Regions from separate parts of the Granulicatella sp. 20925_1_45 genome, predicted to be linked through region 2. Evidence: a T-box and tRNA genes for the amino acid it is inferred to sense, from the RefSeq annotation. Region 2 holds a T-box; the other holds one or more tRNA genes.

Region 1 (8,707 bases), on a different contig from region 2:
ATTCATTCAGACACCTCTATTCCAAAATGTCGTTAATGTCATCAAAGTCTTTTTCCGTTGTAACGACGATTACTTTATCAAATGGCTCGATTGTGTCACTACCAGCTGGATAAATCAGTTGTTCCCCACGCACGATAAACGCAATCAAGAGGTTTGATTTTGTCTTCAATTCTGATAAAGGAATGCCGCAAATCCCACTATTCTTTTGAACGCGGAATTGAAGTGCTTCAACTTGGTTATCCGCTAAACGGTATAACGCTTCGACATTAGATCCTTGTGTGTTCGAACGTGAACGCACGAATTGGATAATTTCGTTCGCAACGATACGTTTTGGCGTCACGACTGATTGATTATCAAAGCCTTTAAACACTTTAAGAAGTGCTGGACGGCTCATCTTCGTAATAATCTTTGGTACACCTTGTTGTTTCGCATACGCTGAAAGAATTAAGTTTTCTTCGTCAATCCCTGTCATCGATACAAACACATCATATTCTGTAATACGTTGTTCTTCTAATACATCGTGGTCTGTTCCATCGGCATGAATGATGGTTGAATGTGGGAACGCATAGCTTAAAGTTTCACAGCGTTCTTCATTGACTTCGATGACTTTGGTGTTGATTTTTGTTTGTTTCAACATATTGAGTAAGTAATAAGTAATACGTCCACCACCGACAATCGTAGCAGAAGACACACTCTTCTTTTCTTGACCTGTTAATTTTAAGAAATTGCGAAGGTCTGGATACGCCCCTGTAATAAATACATGGTCTCCTTCTTCAAGTGTTGAATCCCCATCTGGAATGAAGCTTTGATCATTACGGTGAATCACACAGATTAAGATAGATTCAAATCGATTACGCACTTCTTTTAGAGTCAATCCTGCAAGAGCGGAACCTTCGTTGATTTCTAATTCGAGTAAACTTACACGATTCCCAACGAAATTTTCTACACTTAATGCAGAAGGATAATTAAAGTTATTGGCGATATCACGAGCCGTAGAAAGCTCTGGGTTAATTAGCAATGAAATCCCTAGACTTTCACGAACGAGTTGTAATTGTTGTGAATACTCAGGGTTACGCACACGCGCAACAGTGTATTCCGCCCCAATTTTCTTCGCAAGAATAGATGCAATAATATTAATTTCATCCATTTCCGTTACAGAAATAAAGATGTCACAGTTCTCCACTCCTGCTTCCACAAGAATGTCGTAGCTGGCACCATTTCCGCAAATCCCCATAATATCGAATTTATTTAGTAAACGATCGATTAAATCTTGGTTTTTATCAATCAATACAATGTCATTTTCTTCTGTCGAGAGCTCCTGGCAAATCACTTCGCCGACTTTTCCCCCACCGACAACAACAATTTTCATTTTGTTTCCTCCAGATTGAAAAATCTTATACCTTCCTATTTTACCTGTCTAGTGTGAAAAGGTCAAAGTTTATCTTGTTTTCTAAAGGGGCAAGGCGTGTTACACTAAGGTCGGAGGTCATTATGAACGAACACGAATTACAACAATTAACCCAGGAGATTTCGCGAAGCTCTTTTCACCGCGAATTCACGCACAAAATTACGTATAACAGACGCCTACGTTCCAGCGGAGGTCGCTATCTGTTGAAAACGGGAAATATCGAGATTAATCCCCTTGTCGAACAAGAACTGGGGCTCGAAGCGCTCATTGGCGTCATCAAACATGAACTCTGCCATTATCACTTGCATCAAACTGGTGGCGGCTATCGTCACAGAGATGCTGACTTTAAGCGCCTCCTTCATCAAGTAGGCGGAAGTCGCTTTGTCGAACGCATGAAGGAACCGAATTTCATTTACGAATGTACAGCGTGCCATCACCGCTACCCTAGAATGCGCAAGATGAACACGAATCGCTATGTATGTGGAAAATGTCGTGGAAAATTAATCCTTTTAGATTGAAATTCCAGCAAACATTTGATAAACTAAAAGAGTTCTGCGGTCGTGGCGGAATGGCAGACGCGCTGTCTTGAGGGGGCAGTGGGTGTATACCTGTGCGGGTTCAAGTCCCGCCGGCCGCATAAACAAAACGAAATACGCTAGATGGATAACCATCTAGCGTATTTTTGTGCATGTATTTTGTACTAGCCTAGTTGTTAGCGCATTATTACAAACTCTTCGCTTCCAGTTGGATGGATTGCTACGGTTGCGTCGAAGTCAGCTTTGGTTGCGCCCATTTTAATCGCTACGGCAAAGCCTTGAATCATTTCGTCAACGCCATATCCAATCCCGTGGAGGCCGACTACTTTTTCGTCTGCTCCTGCTGTGATGAGTTTGAAGAGCGCTTGTTGGTGATGGCTTGTCACGGCTGAATACATTCCAGCAAACGTTGATAAGTATGCCTTCACGTTTTCTTTGCCATACTCTTTCACGGCTTGTTCTTCTGAAAGCCCCACTGTTCCAATGGCTGGATGTGAGAACACGACTGTTGGAATTGTTGAGTAGTCCATTTTCGCGTTTGTTTGTCCGTTAAATAAACGTTCTGCTAGTGTGCGTCCTGCTTTAATCGCTACTGGCGTCAATTCTTTTTCACCAGAAGCATCTCCCAGTGCGTACACACCTTGAGCTGTAGTTTCTTGGAATTCATTCACTTTGATAAATCCACGTTCTGTTAATTCCACGCCTGCTGCTTCAAGGTTTAATCCTTCTGTATGAGGAATGCGTCCTGTTGCCCAAATCACTTTTTCAGCAGCAAAAGTTGTTCCATCTTCGAAATGAATTTCCACACTACCATCTTTAAGTTGAACCAATTTTTGTGGCACTTTGTTTGTGTGCAATGTTGGTCCTGATTTTTCCATTTCCGCAATGAGTACTTCAATAATCGAATGGTCGAAGTTACGTAAAGGACGATCGCGGCGAACGAAAAGGTCTGTCTTCACGCCTAGCGCATGTAAGACACCCGAAAGTTCTACAGCAATATATCCAGCGCCTAAGATAGCTACTGATTGTGGCAGTTCGTCCCATGCAAACACATCGTCAGAAGTGCCCCCAAGTTCTTTTCCTTCCACGTTTGGAATGGCAGGTTTTGCCCCTGTCGCAATTACGATATGGTTGGCACGGTACTCTTCCCCATTCACTTCAATCGTGTGGGCATCGATAAAGCGCGCGTACCCTTTAATCACGGTTACGTTGTTGCGTTCAAAAGTTCCATTATAAGAGTTACGTGAACGGTCAATATAGGCTTCACGGTTTTTCTTGAGTGTCGCAAAATCAAAAGTGACATTTTCTGCGGTAAACCCATAGTCTGGACCATATGCGTGAATCGCCTCTGCAATTTGCGCACCATACCACATAATTTTCTTAGGAACACAGCCGATATTCACACAGGTTCCTCCAAGTAAGTTTCCTTCTACTACGGCTACACGGGCACCATGCATGGCTGCACGGTTTGCTGTGGCAATACCGCCACTACCACCACCGATAGAAATTAAATCAAATGTTTTCATTGCTCATCCTCCATTTTTTGGTCACACTCATTCTATCAGATCGCTTTTGCTTTTGTCTTAAACTCTGCTCATGAAATTAGTTTAGGCACAGAAAAAATGATTACTGCAAAGCCTTGCGGCTTTCTTTTATAATCGCTGTTACGGGGCACCGGTGTAAGCCATGGTCTTACACCTTCGAAGCCTCAAACGCGGAGTAAGGAACAAGTTCCTACTCCGCGTAATTCTTCTTCGCTGCAAATTCCCGTTACTGCGATTATAAAAAGCCGCCAGCTCCTTCGTAATCATTTTATGTGCTATTTATTTTATGAGTCTAAGTTAAAAATACTCTGATAGAACGATGTGACAAATAATAGACTCTTCGCTCCTTACTACTGTGCTGAAACATTCATTCTGCTTTTCATTCTGTAAGCTGGGTGCTGTCTAGTTGGTTCTTAAGGTGCTGAGACTAGAGCTTTTCAATCCAGAGGGCGCAGAGTGTTTGGACGGCTGGGATAACTGTTGTGATTGAGCCGTGGTTATCGTATGCCTTGTACCAGAGTTTACCGGTTGAATCGAAGGCGTATTGGTACACGACGAGCCAATGATTCTTATACGGGCTACCAAGAGCGGCTGTTGTTCCTACGACAACAGGTACACCGTCTTCAAGGAGTCCGGGCACGACCTTTTCACTAAATAAATTAAAGTGTGTCTTATAACCGTATTTCTTCCACTCATTATTGAGTCCGCGTTGGACATCCCAATAGAAAGTTCCGCGATATGGCAGTGCGTATTCAATTGAGGCTTCCATGCCTTTTAAAAGCTCGTCCATCGATTGAGTCACGACGCCTTCGCGTTTCGCCACGAGGACGGTTAAGCAAGCAGCCGCATACGTTCCGCAAACCCCTGGCGTCTTTTCATTTACATAAGCTTTGAACGGCTCCATCTCACTCTCAGCGAGGCCTCGCCATTCAACTTTCTCTTCTAAGCTGTGTTTCTTCTCCCACTTCATTCGCATTCTCCTTATTGTTCAACATAATCGTCTTTATTTTTCAAAATGATATTCTTTCACTTGTAAGTTTTCATCGAGGTCAAATACAAGCGGTGTTGCAGTTGGGATTTCAAATTTTAAGATTTCGTCTTCGCTTAAGTTGAGCAAGTATTTCACTAAACTACGTAGAGAGTTTCCGTGCGCTACAACGAGCACGTTCTTACCGTCGAGTAAATCCACCGCAATTTCATCTTGCCAAATTGGAAGCACGCGGTCCAATGTTGTTTTCAATGTTTCCCCTTGAGGAAGGTCCTTCACTTGTAGATGTTTGTAGCGTGGGTCGCTGGCTTGTTTGGCTGCTTCTTCCTCGCTAAGTAGTGGAGGCATCACATCGTATGAACGTCTCCAAAGCAACACTTGTTCGTCGCCATATTTTTCGCGTGTTTCTTGTTTATTGAGTCCTTGTAAGGCTCCATAGTGGCGTTCGTTTAATCGCCAGCTCTTTGTTTCTGGTAAATAGTCTTGATTTAATTCAGACAAGACGATATGTCCTGTGTGGATAGCTCTTTTTAATACTGATAAATACACATGATCGAATTGAATGCCTAATGAGTGTAGCATTTCCCCTGCGTGATGCGCTTCTTCTACCCCTTTAGGAGTTAACTCCACATCGCTCCAACCGGTAAATAAATTGAGGGCGTTCCATTCACTTTCTCCATGTCGAACAAATACTAATTTCATGTTCATTCCTTCTTTCTGAAATTCTACTATTATTGTACGCCTGTTCTCAGAAAGTTTCAAAGAACGACGCCCGATGTGTTGCCATTTGCCCTAAATCATCATTTAGTGGTAAAATAAGCTGATATCTATTTCATTAGATGATTGGTAGAAACACTACCTGAAAGGAACATTATGAAATTACTAACGATAATCGAAAAGATAAAACGATTCTCGAATCAGGACTTAGCGCTGTACTTACTCATTATCAGTAGCTTCCTTCCGTTTTATCTATTTCTAACATTGTTCGTCTTATATATCATCCTTCTCGCCTTTACGGGAAAATTAAAACAAGTCTTCAAAGACTTAGCGCAGCACCCGTTCTTACTGGCGTTTATCGGATTTAGCTTTATCGTATCGATGGTGGCTGGCAACTATATCGGCGCTGTCATCTCGGTTGGATTCGTGATGTATGCGATATTCTTTAAATACTATCAAAGACGATTGACACCGGACTTTTTCCATATCGTTCTACAGACAGTCTTACTCCTCAGCATTTTCGCCGCGGGATTTGCGTTCTTAGAACACTATGAAATCGTTCATAAATTTAACTACACCTTCCTCTCACCACGGATGCAAGTATGGCACCAAAACCGTGCGGAAGTAACGTTCTTTAATCCGAACTACTACGGAATTATTTGTTGCTTCTGTATTATGATTGGCTTTTACTTACTCAGCATCACGAAGAGTTGGTTCTGGAAGTTCATCGGCGCTGTCGCGATTGGGATTAACCTATTCGGCCTCAGCTTCACGCAAAACCGAACTGCTTTTCCAGCGATTATCTGTGGAGCGATTATTTACCTCTTCACAACGATTCGTAGCTCGAAAGCATTCTGGCTCAGCATCGCCGCATTTGGAGTTGGACTCATGTTCCTCTTCTCAAATGACATCGGAGTTCGGATGGGAACGCTCGACTCTTCCATGGAAGAACGCGTTTCAATTTGGAATGCCGGCATGGTTCTCTTTAAACAAAATCCATGGTTTGGGGAAGGGCCTCTGACCTACTTGCATAGCTTTGCAAGAATCGGCGCTCGCTACCACGAACACGCGCACAGTTTATATATCGATACCATTTCAAGCTACGGGATTATCGGAACATTGCTTCTTGCGATTTCTACCCTTAAACCGGTACGCATGCTTTTAGAAATGAGTCGCGATCCAAAGAAACGTCCAATCGTTGGACTCTACGTTTCGTTTATCGTTGTACTCTTCGTTCACGGTATCTTCGACGTGGCCATCCTTTGGGTACAAAGTGCATTTCTATTCTTACTAGTGATGACAAGTATTCCAATGTGGATGAAACAAGAAGAAAACGTCATGCCACATAAATAAACTACAAAAAATAAATCCCAAGATTCACTGTTGTGAACCTTGGGATTTTTTGAGTGCTTTTATTTTGTTAAGTTACGGATGTTTTTGAAGAGTTCTTTATGATTTTCAATCTTCGTATCATTTCCGATAACGACAAACGCGTTTTGGTCCATGATAGCTTTCATCGTTGGAGCGTATGCGCGTACCTTTTCAGGCGTTGCCGCTAAGATTTCATCGCGGAACTGTTGCACTTTCTCTTGCGTCAAATGAGTGAAGTAACGCGTGAAGGCGACTGCCCCTTTTTGAGCGGCTGAAAGTGGACGGTCAATCGTGCTGAATGTACCAATCAAGTTCTTTTCAAACTCCGCCTCTGACAAGTTGAAGTTTTCTAAGTACTCTACTTGTCCATCATAACGTTCAAGCGTTTCAACGATATTTGGGTCGCGGTAAGAAAGACCTGCGACGTCCCCTTTATCGGTAATCACACTCATACCTCCGTATGCCCCACCTTGAACACGAACTGTATTCCATAAGTAATCAAGTCCTAGAACGGATTTCAAGAATAAGTTCATACCGTTCACTGGAACACCAAGAAGCGTTTGGTTATATCCTTTTGCGACATAGTTGATTTCTTGGGCTGTCTTGAACCCTTCGTTTAACACTTCCACAGGATTCGTGAAGACTTGTTTTTCAACTTTGTGAGTCCCAAGATGCTTGAAGAAGTCCTCGGATACTTGTTTGAAGTGGTCGAAGTCAACTTTGCTTCCGACAAAGGTTGCCACTAGTTGGTCTGTTGTTAAAATCGTTTCTAACACAGCTTTCAAGCGGTCGATAAAGGCTTGAGGGTTTTCGTCAAAACCAGCCACCACATCGCAAATAAAGTCGTAGTAGTCGATTCCTTCAAGCGATTGTAAGTATTTCGCGCCTTCGTAGTAGTAAGATTCTAAACGACGAAGGGCCGCCACGTGTGACCCATAGTTGAAGTTCATCTCTAAGTCTGCTTTCACATTGAGTAAGAGCTCTTTAATTTTCTCAACATCGTCTAAGTTTGAACGGTGAACGATTTCTTCAATCAAGCTTAAGAGTTGTGGTTGGTATTCAGACAAGGCCTTACCGCTCACGGTGAATTTAGGATAGTAGATGTTGTCCGCTACTGATTCCGTAATCACGGTCGCGTTTGTGCCGATGCCACCTGTGTAGAAGTCGATTTCTGTGCTGAGGGCTTCGTCTGTGAAGTTTTCGGTTCCAACTTCCCCTAGTACTTCTATTAAGAAGGCTACGACTGGAATGTCTTCTGTCTTCACGCCTGATAAATCAAAGTAATATTTCACGTAAGAAATGCCGGCTGTGAAGTCTTCATAGTGTAAGAAGGTTGGTTTGCCTTCTGCCTCTTCCACTGTTAATGGTAAAGGTTTTACTTCGCGGTCGATATCTTCAATTGAGAGTTTTGGTAATTTCGCCAAATCTTCTTCCTTATCTGGAGTCGTTTGACGTTCTAGAAGTTGTTGCGTTTGTTCAACTAAAGCTGCCACTTCTTCGTCAGATAGTGAAGCTTTATAAGCCGCTAACTCTTCTTTCAACGCTTCATCTTTGCGGTCGCCGAGTCCAGGTTCTGGAGCTAAAGTGATAACCGCTGCATGCGTATTGTCTAGTAATGTTGTTTGGATTAAACGTTCGAAATAGCCGTTTGCCATTTCTTCTTGCATCTTATCTAACACACGTTGGTATTCGAACGTTGCGAAGACATCCCCGCCGTATAACCAGCTTGTAAGTGAGTTTAGAGAATACAAGATTCCTTTAGGAGTAGCTCCTTCCAGCGCTGTTAATTCTTTATAACGGAACGCTGCTTTATTGAGGGCTGCTTGAATCGCTTTTTGCGGAATGCCTTCAGCGACTAAACGTTTCAACTCGTTTTCGATGATAGAAACAAATTGTTCTTTGGCTTCTGGGTTTGTATCTTTTAAGACAATTTCAAAGATTGGTGAATAGGTTGCTGCACCAAATCCACCAGAAACATCAGAACCTAGGCCTGATTTCAAGAGAGCTTTCTTAATTGGAGCCGTGTTAGAGCCAAGAAGGAGTTCATCTAATACGCCAAGCGCGATGAGTTCTTCAGAGTTTGTCCCCTTACCAGCCGCCCAAATGTACGCTAAGAGCGATTTGCTTTCAGTAGGCTCGTCTT
Region 2 (8,707 bases):
TGTTGATACGTACGGTGGTTATGCTCGTCATGGTGGTGGAGCTTTCTCTGGTAAAGACTCTACTAAGGTAGACCGTTCTGCAAGTTATGCAGCACGTTATATCGCTAAAAACGTCGTAGCAGCCGGTCTTGCTGATAAATGTGAAATCCAATTAGCGTATGCCATTGGGGTAGCACAACCTGTTTCCATCGCTGTAGATACATTTGGAACAAACCATGTACCAGAAGAAAAAATTATCGAAGTGATTCGTAAAGAGTTCCGTTTAACTCCAAAAGGAATTATCGAAACATTAAACTTACGTAGACCAATCTACCAACAAACAGCCGCTTATGGACATTTCGGTAGAACAGATATTGAACTTCCATGGGAACAACTGAATAAAGTAGAAGAGTTAAAAGCTTATTTTGCTTAATATAATGAAGAAATCCAACCTCTAAAAAGAGGTTGGATTTTGTTTTTAATAGAAAATTATCATATATGATAATGTTCTACTTTTTTTCTATGACATAACAAATTGGTGGACAGTTAATTTGATTGATGAATTGATATTTTAATACGGACCATTTCTTTTGCGGGAGAACTGAAATGAGTTCTTCTACAGAATTTTTTTCTTCGATTCCACCATCATGCCCATAGTAGGAAACGATAATGATTTTTCCTTTTTTCTCTAATCGATCTAGTAAAATTTGAATAGCTTCTATAGTGGAAGAGGGGGTCGTGATGATTTTTTTATCACTTCCTGGTAAATATCCAAGATTAAAAATCGCTAATCGAACCAAATCTTGATCACCTAAATAATTAGAAATTTGAGCGTGAGAGTCCAAAATACACGTTACTTTTCCTTCCAAGTCATTGTTTTGTAATAATTGTCTTGTTTGTAAAATAGCTTGCTCTTGAATATCGAAAGCAAGAATTTTTGATCCTTTTTCTATATGTTGTGCCAGGAAAAGTGTATCATGTCCATTTCCTGCGGTTGCGTCGATAAAGATCCCACCTTCTAAATTTACAGAAAGAATCATTTCGTGACTAAATTGCTGTGCATTTTTCAAAATAAGCACCTCTTAACTAAAATTTTACATTTTGTTACATAATTTTTACGGATATTAAGAGTATACGACGATTTGCGTGTTCGTGCAACGTTCCCCTACACAAAAGAATTTATCCTACTATAATGAATAACGAATTAGTTTTTAGATGGAGGAAAAAAGGATGACAGAAACAAAACACGAAAGATATTTACGTTTGAAAAAGGAAAAACAAATGAAAGCTTTAAAGGCTGCAAATAAAAACTTACAAAAGACAGTTGCAGTTGTTGGAGCGACGACAGTAGCGGGATTAGTACTTGCGCCAAAATCACATGCATATACAGTAACTTCAAATCAAGTACAATCACCAGCGCAACAATTCTTAAATAAAATTATTCCTGCAGCTCAACAAGCTACAGAAGGAAAAGATGTATATACTTCAGTAATGATCGCACAGGCAGCGTTAGAATCTGCATGGGGAACTAGTGCGTTATCTGCTGAACCAAACCACAACTTATTTGGTGTGAAAGGGAACTATAACGGTCAATCTGTAAACATGTATACATTAGAAGATGCTGGAGCTCAAAAATACTATGGTATTTACGACAACTTCAGAAAATATCCTTCTTACAAAGAGTCTATGGATGATTATGTAGATAAAATTATTAACGGTATTAAAGGTGCGCCAATGTTCTATTCAGGTGCATGGAAGAGCCGTACAAACAGCTATCAAGATGCTACACGTTACTTAACAGGACGTTATGCAACAGATACTGCATATTACGCAAAATTAAACCGTATTATTGAACAATATGGATTAACAAAATATGATAATGGAACTGCAACTGCAATTGCTGCTGGTATTGAAGAAAGAACTTCTTCAGTTGGTGGACAATACACAGTTCAAGCAGGTGATACCTTATACGGTATCAGCCGTAAAGCTGGTGTAAGTGTGGACCAATTATTAACTGTGAATGGTTTATCAACTTCATCAGTGATTCGTCCTGGTCAATCATTATCTTTAGGTACACCAGCAAAACAAACAAACTCTACAGTAGCTACAACAGTTAGCACAAAATCAGTTTCAAATACTGCTAAAGCAACTGCAAATGGGTACTACACTGTTAAAGCAGGGGATACATTATATGGAATTAGCCGTAAATTCGGTATGAGTTTATCTCAATTAGTTTCAGCAAATGGAATTTCTACTTCTAGCGTAATCCAACCAGGTCAAACTTTACGTGTTGTAGGTGGCGAATCTGCATCAACAGTTGTTAAAACAAATACTGCTTCAACTCGTACAAGCGGAGGTAACTACATTGTACAACCTGGAGATACTTTATACAGTATTGCACGTCGTTCAGGCATGAGCTTAAACACATTATTAAGCATCAACGGATTATCACAATCATCAGTGATTTTCCCTGGACAAAGCTTAACAGTTGGTCAATCAGATGGACGTACAGTATCTGCTGGATACACACCATCTAAAACAACGGCGACTTCAACATCAACTTCTGGAACATATACAGTTCAAGCAGGTGATACATTATACAGTATTGCTCGTCGTTCAGGCATGAGCTTAAATACATTATTAAGCATCAATGGATTATCACAATCTTCAGTAATCCGTCCTGGCCAAACATTATCTGTTTCAGGAAATGCTAGCCAAGCAACTGCTACACAAGTAAGCTACCAATCAGCTGGGTCAACATCTGGTAACGGTACTTATACTGTTAAAGCAGGAGATACTTTATACCGTATTGCTTACAACCACGGTATTTCATTAACAACATTGTTATCAATCAACGGTTTGTCAGAAACAAGCACAATCCGTCCTGGTCAACAATTAGCGGTATCTGGATCAGCAAAAACAACAACTACAACTTCAGCTAAAACAGTAAGCTATTCAACAGGTGCATCAACTCACACTGTTCAAGCTGGTGATACTTTATTCCGTATCGCTAAGAATAACGGATTAACATTATCTGAATTAAAAGCTTTAAATGGCTTAACTTCAAACAACATCCGTGTTGGTCAAGTGTTGAAAGTTTCAAAATAATCTGCTAGAATAAGACTCACAAAAGCAGATAGAGGAATAGTAAGTTTCTTTGATAGACGTAGAGAGTGCATGGCTGGTGAAAATGCATCATTTCAATAAACTGAACTCGCCTTTTAGCTGAACTCTGAACTAATAGTAAGAGTTTCCGCCTCGCCAGCGTTACAGGTAAGATGAGTAAAATAATTAGGTGGTAACACGTATTGCGTCCTATCTGTCATTGACAGGTGGGGCGTTTTTTATTTTGAAAGGAGTGAATCAGATGACATTTAATCATCTAGAAATCGAGCCTAAATGGCAAAAATATTGGAAAGAACATCATACGTTCAAAACAACAGAAGATCCTTCTAAGAAAAACTTCTACGCGTTAGATATGTTCCCTTATCCTTCAGGACAAGGACTTCACGTAGGACACCCAGAAGGTTATACAGCAACAGATGCCATTTCTCGTATGAAACGTGCACAAGGATACAATGTACTTCACCCAATGGGATGGGATGCATTTGGACTCCCTGCAGAACAATACGCTCTTGATACAGGAAATGACCCAGCAGAATTCACAAAAGTAAACGTTGCGAACTTCAAACGTCAAATTAATGAATTAGGGTTCAGCTATGACTGGGACCGCGAAATTAATACAACGGATCCAGAATACTATAAATGGACTCAATGGATTTTCACTAAATTAGTGGAAATGGGACTTGCATATGAAGCTGAAATTCCAGTGAACTGGTGTCCAGCTCTTGGAACAGTACTTGCTAACGAAGAAGTAATCGATGGTAAGAGTGAACGTGGAGGACATCCTGTTTACCGTAAACCAATGAAACAATGGATGCTTAAAATCACAGCTTATGCGGATCGTCTATTAGAAGATTTGGATGATCTAGATTGGCCAGAAAGCATTAAAGATATGCAACGTAACTGGATTGGTCGCTCAGAAGGGGCTCAAGTTCGTTTCAACGTTAAAGGAACAGATGAAAGCTTCGAAGTCTTCACAACACGTCCGGATACATTATTTGGAGCGACTTACAATGTATTAGCGCCAGAACATGAATTAGTTCAAAAGATTGTCACTCCTGAACAAAAAGAAGCAGTAGATGCTTATATTGCTGCTGTTTCTACAAAATCTGACTTAGAACGTACAGAACTTTCTAAAGAAAAAACAGGAGTATTCACTGGAGCATATGCGATTAACCCAGTGAACGGGAAAGAAATTCCAATCTGGATTGCGGACTATGTATTAAGTACTTATGGTACAGGTGCGATTATGGCCGTTCCAGCGCACGATGAACGTGACTATGAATTTGCTAAAGTCTTTGGATTAGACATCCTTCCAGTCATCGAAGGCGGAAACGTTGAAGAAGAAGCATACACTGGTGACGGTGTGCATATCCATTCAGAATTCCTTGATGGATTGAATAAAGCCGACGCGATTGCAAAAATGAATGAATGGCTAGAAGAACATGGCGTAGGTGCAGCTAAAGTAAGCTATCGTCTACGCGACTGGTTGTTCTCTCGTCAACGTTATTGGGGAGAACCAATTCCAGTGATTCATTGGGAAGACGGTACTATGACAACTGTTCCTGAATCAGAATTGCCATTAGTATTACCAAAAACAGATAAAATTCGTCCTAGTGGTACAGGTGAATCACCACTGGCTGCAATTGATGACTGGCTTTATGTCACAGACCCTGTAACAGGTAAGAAAGGTCGTCGTGAAACAAATACAATGCCACAATGGGCAGGAAGCTCATGGTACTTTGTACGTTATGTTGATCCACATAACAAAGAAAGACTTGCAGATCCTGAAAAAGTAAAACAATGGTTACCAGTTGATTTATATATTGGTGGTGCAGAGCATGCCGTTCTTCACTTACTATATGCTCGTTTCTGGTATAAAGTGTTATACGATTTAGGCGTGGTTCCTAACAAAGAACCATTCCAAAAATTATTTAACCAAGGAATGATTCTTGGTGAAGGTAACGAGAAAATGTCTAAATCAAAAGGAAATGTAGTAAACCCTGATGATGTGGTTCGAGAATATGGTGCGGATACATTACGTGTTTATGAAATGTTCATGGGGCCACTTGACGCATCGATTGCTTGGAGTGAAAAAGGACTTGAAGGTAGCCGTAAGTTCCTAGACCGCTTCTGGAGATTGATGATTGATGATAATGGTAAAATGCGTGACCGTATCACAAAACTAAACGATGGTAAATTGGATAAAGTGTACCATCAAACAGTGAAGAAAGTGACCGAAGACTACGAAGAGTTGCATTTCAATACTGCAATTTCTCAAATGATGATTTTCGTTAACGAAGCTTATAAAGCAGATGCTTTACCATTCGAATATATGAAAGGTCTTGTACAGTTGATTGCGCCATTAGCACCACATATGGCTGAAGAAATCTGGAGTAAATTCGGATTCACAGAATCAATTAGCTACGAACCATGGCCAACTTACGATGAATCTAAATTAGTAGAAGACGAAGTAGAAGTGATTTTCCAAGTCAATGGAAAAATTAAAGCACGCGTAATGGTTCCTACAAATGCAGACGCTGCAGCTCTTGAAGCACTTGCAAAAGAGCATGATTCTGTGAAATCTGCCATCGAAGGAAAAACAATCCGTAAAGTGATTGCCGTTCCAGGACGTTTAGTAAACATCGTTGCGAACTAATGGAATTTGAAAGGATAGTAGAATGATTTATTTTGATAATGCAGCAACAACGAAAATTTATGATGATGCATTAACGAGCTATGTTCAAGTTAGCCAAAAGTTCTTCGGAAATCCATCAAGCTTACACCAATTAGGAGTCGATGCTTACCAAGTGTTGACCAAAGCTAGAGCTCAAGTAGCTAGTTTATTATCAGTTCAACCTGAGGAGATTTTCTTCACCTCAGGCGGAACTGAATCGAATAACTGGGCGATTAAAGGAACAGCTCTAGAAAAATCTGTATTTGGGAAGCATATCATTACGACAAAGATTGAACATCCTTCAGTCATTCAAACATGTAAGCAACTTGAACGCTTCGGGTTTGAAGTGACGTACTTAGATGTCGATTCTAAAGGGATTGTAAGTGTAGACCAATTAAAAGAGAGCCTTCGTAAAGATACGATTTTAGTAAGTGTGATGGCTGTTAATAATGAAGTTGGAGCAGTTCAACCAATTGCTGAGATTGCCAAAGTACTAGAGGAATATCCATCGATTCATTTTCATGTGGACTGTGTGCAAGCAGTAGAACGCGCAAGCCAGTTATTATTTATTGGACGTATTGACTTATTGAGCCTTTCTGCGCATAAATTCCATGGACCAAGAGGCGTTGGGATTATGTATAAGAAATTTGGACGAAAGATTCAAGCCCTCTTAACTGGTGGCGGACAAGAAAAAGGAGAACGTAGTACAACGGAAAACCTTCCAGGAATTGTAGCTACAACAAAAGCTCTTCGAATGGCTTTAGAAGAACAGTCTGTTACGAGGAAACTTCGTAGTCAATTATGGAAAGAGTTAGCAACAAAACCTGAAATTCGCATCTTCTCGCCTGAAGATGGAGCGTCTCATGTATTATGCTTTGCCATTAAAGGCGTTCGTGGAGAAGTGGTTGTCCATGCCTTTGAAAATCACGGCATTTATATTTCTACGACTTCGGCTTGTTCAAGTAAAAAAGGAGATTCATCTAGTACGCTTTATGCGATGGATGTGCCAACTGAATGGGCGACAGGAGCCGTTCGTGTAAGCTTCTCAAACGACAATACGAAAGAAGAAGTCGAACAGTTTATCGAGGTTCTGCATCAGTTAATGAAACAATTTTCGTTTTTAAAATAAAAGGAGGAAATCGTTGAAAACTAGAATTTTGATTCGCTATGGTGAACTTTCTACAAAGGGTAGAAACAAAAAAATGTTCACTCAAAAATTAGCGTCAAATATTAAAAAAGCCTTAGTAGACTTTCCTCAGGTAAAGGTGATTCCTGATTATGACTTTATGTATTTAGATTTACATGAAGCGCCTGAAGAAGCAGTCATCGAAAAGGTAAAACCAATTTTTGGGATTCAATCTATTTCACCAGTATATATTGTTGAAAAAGATATGGAAGTGGCTAAAAAAGTTGTTCTCGACTTATTAAGCCAAGAAGATCTTGAAGGCAAAACATTTAAGATTATGACAAGACGATCGGATCACACATTTGAGATGGATACGAATCAAATCAACTTGTTTTTAGGGGATGCTGTTCTTGAAGCATTTCCAGACATCAAGGTTCAATTAAAACAACCAGATATTACGGTACGTATTGATGTGCGACGTGAACACTTAATGGTGAGTCTGAAGACAATCCAAGGAGCAGGAGGACTTCCTGTTGGAACAAGTGGTCGTGTGATGCTGATGCTATCTGGTGGGATTGATTCACCAGTAGCAGGATATCTTGCGATGAAACGTGGAATGGAAATTCAATGCGTGCACTTTGCAAGCCCACCGTATACGAGCCCACAAGCGTTAGAGAAAACAAAACTCTTAGCAGCTAAAATTGCTCGTTTTGGAGGAAGTATTCAATTCTTAACGGTACCTTTTTCAAGAATTCAAGAGGAAATCAAGAAGAGTGTACCGGAAGCGTATTTAATGACAATTATGCGTCGTTTCATGCTTCGTATTACGGATCAACTTAGAGAAAATGCACGAGCTCTTGCGATTGCCAATGGGGAATCAGTGGGGCAAGTGGCTTCTCAAACATTAGATAGCATGGTGGCGATTAATGATGTCACAAATACACCAATTATTCGTCCAGTAGCTACAATGGATAAACTCGATATTATTAAAGTTGCTGAAGAAATTGATACATTCGAGTTGTCGATTCAACCGTTTGAGGATTGTTGTACGGTGTTTGCGCCGCCAAGTCCAAAGACAAAACCTAAACTGGAGAAGGCTCGTCAATATGAAGCTCGTCTTGACATAGAAGGATTAATTAAAGAAGCTGTAGAGGGGACAGTGATTGAAGAAATTACTGCAAACTATACAACTCCAGTAGAAACAACAAGTCAAGAAATTGATGATTTATTTTAAAATAAAAAGAAGCGATGCTATTCCATGTGGAGTAGCATCGCTATTTGTTTTATTGGAAGTATTCTTTAAGTGCGTTTGCAATACTTTTAGCGATATTTTGTTGATATTCTTCAGAAGAAATCACCTTGTTATCACCTTGGTTGTTTAAGTACCCAAGTTCTAAAAGAATCGATGGTCGAGCGTTATCTCGAAGAACCATGAAGTTTTGGAATCTGCTTCCTTGATTCTTCAATGGAAGGTTTCGAGATAAATATTTATTCACAGTTTGACTTAAGCTTTCACTCTTATCACTGTAGTAGTAAGCTGTTGTTCCACTTGCGCTATCATCTTCAGAAGAATCAAAGTGGATACTAATAAATGCATTTGCATTATTTTTGTTACTAATTTCTGCACGCTCTGCAAGAGACACGGATGTATCGCTAGTTCTTGTTAAGATAACTTTAGCACCCATTGCTTCGAGTTCTTTCTTAACAAGTAGAGCAGTTGTTAATGTATGGTCCGCTTCGTGCTTTTCACTGAAGCTTACAACAGCACCTGGATCTTCACCGCCGTGTCCTGGATCGATGAC

The links. A T-box is a leader RNA that pairs with one kind of tRNA and senses whether it is charged. The one in region 2 lies ahead of leuS (leucine--tRNA ligase), so its partner is inferred to be a tRNA-Leu.
Region 1: it encodes a tRNA-Leu, which carries the amino acid that the T-box ahead of leuS (leucine--tRNA ligase) is inferred to sense. The anticodon was not compared.

Annotation. Positions count from the first base shown of each region.
Region 1 is NZ_JAPWBR010000024.1:18,693-27,399, forward strand. Features, by position in the region: gene O3798_RS07780 (TrkH family potassium uptake protein) at 1-6, opposite strand, end outside; gene trkA (Trk system potassium transporter TrkA) at 17-1,369, opposite strand; gene O3798_RS07790 (SprT family protein) at 1,492-1,926, shown strand; tRNA gene O3798_RS07795 (tRNA-Leu) at 1,963-2,045, shown strand; gene gorA (glutathione-disulfide reductase) at 2,121-3,470, opposite strand; gene O3798_RS07805 (dihydrolipoamide dehydrogenase) at 3,916-4,458, opposite strand; gene gpmA (2,3-diphosphoglycerate-dependent phosphoglycerate mutase) at 4,492-5,178, opposite strand; gene O3798_RS07815 (O-antigen ligase family protein) at 5,350-6,546, shown strand; gene O3798_RS07820 (insulinase family protein) at 6,606-8,707, opposite strand, start outside.
Region 2 is NZ_JAPWBR010000017.1:34,314-43,020, reverse strand. Features, by position in the region: gene metK (methionine adenosyltransferase) at 1-412, shown strand, start outside; gene O3798_RS06530 (class I SAM-dependent methyltransferase) at 489-1,058, opposite strand; gene O3798_RS06525 (LysM peptidoglycan-binding domain-containing protein) at 1,210-3,087, shown strand; T-box leader at 3,106-3,300, shown strand; gene leuS (leucine--tRNA ligase) at 3,347-5,761, shown strand; gene O3798_RS06515 (cysteine desulfurase family protein) at 5,784-6,908, shown strand; gene thiI (tRNA uracil 4-sulfurtransferase ThiI) at 6,922-8,139, shown strand; gene O3798_RS06505 (N-acetylmuramoyl-L-alanine amidase) at 8,189-8,707, opposite strand, start outside.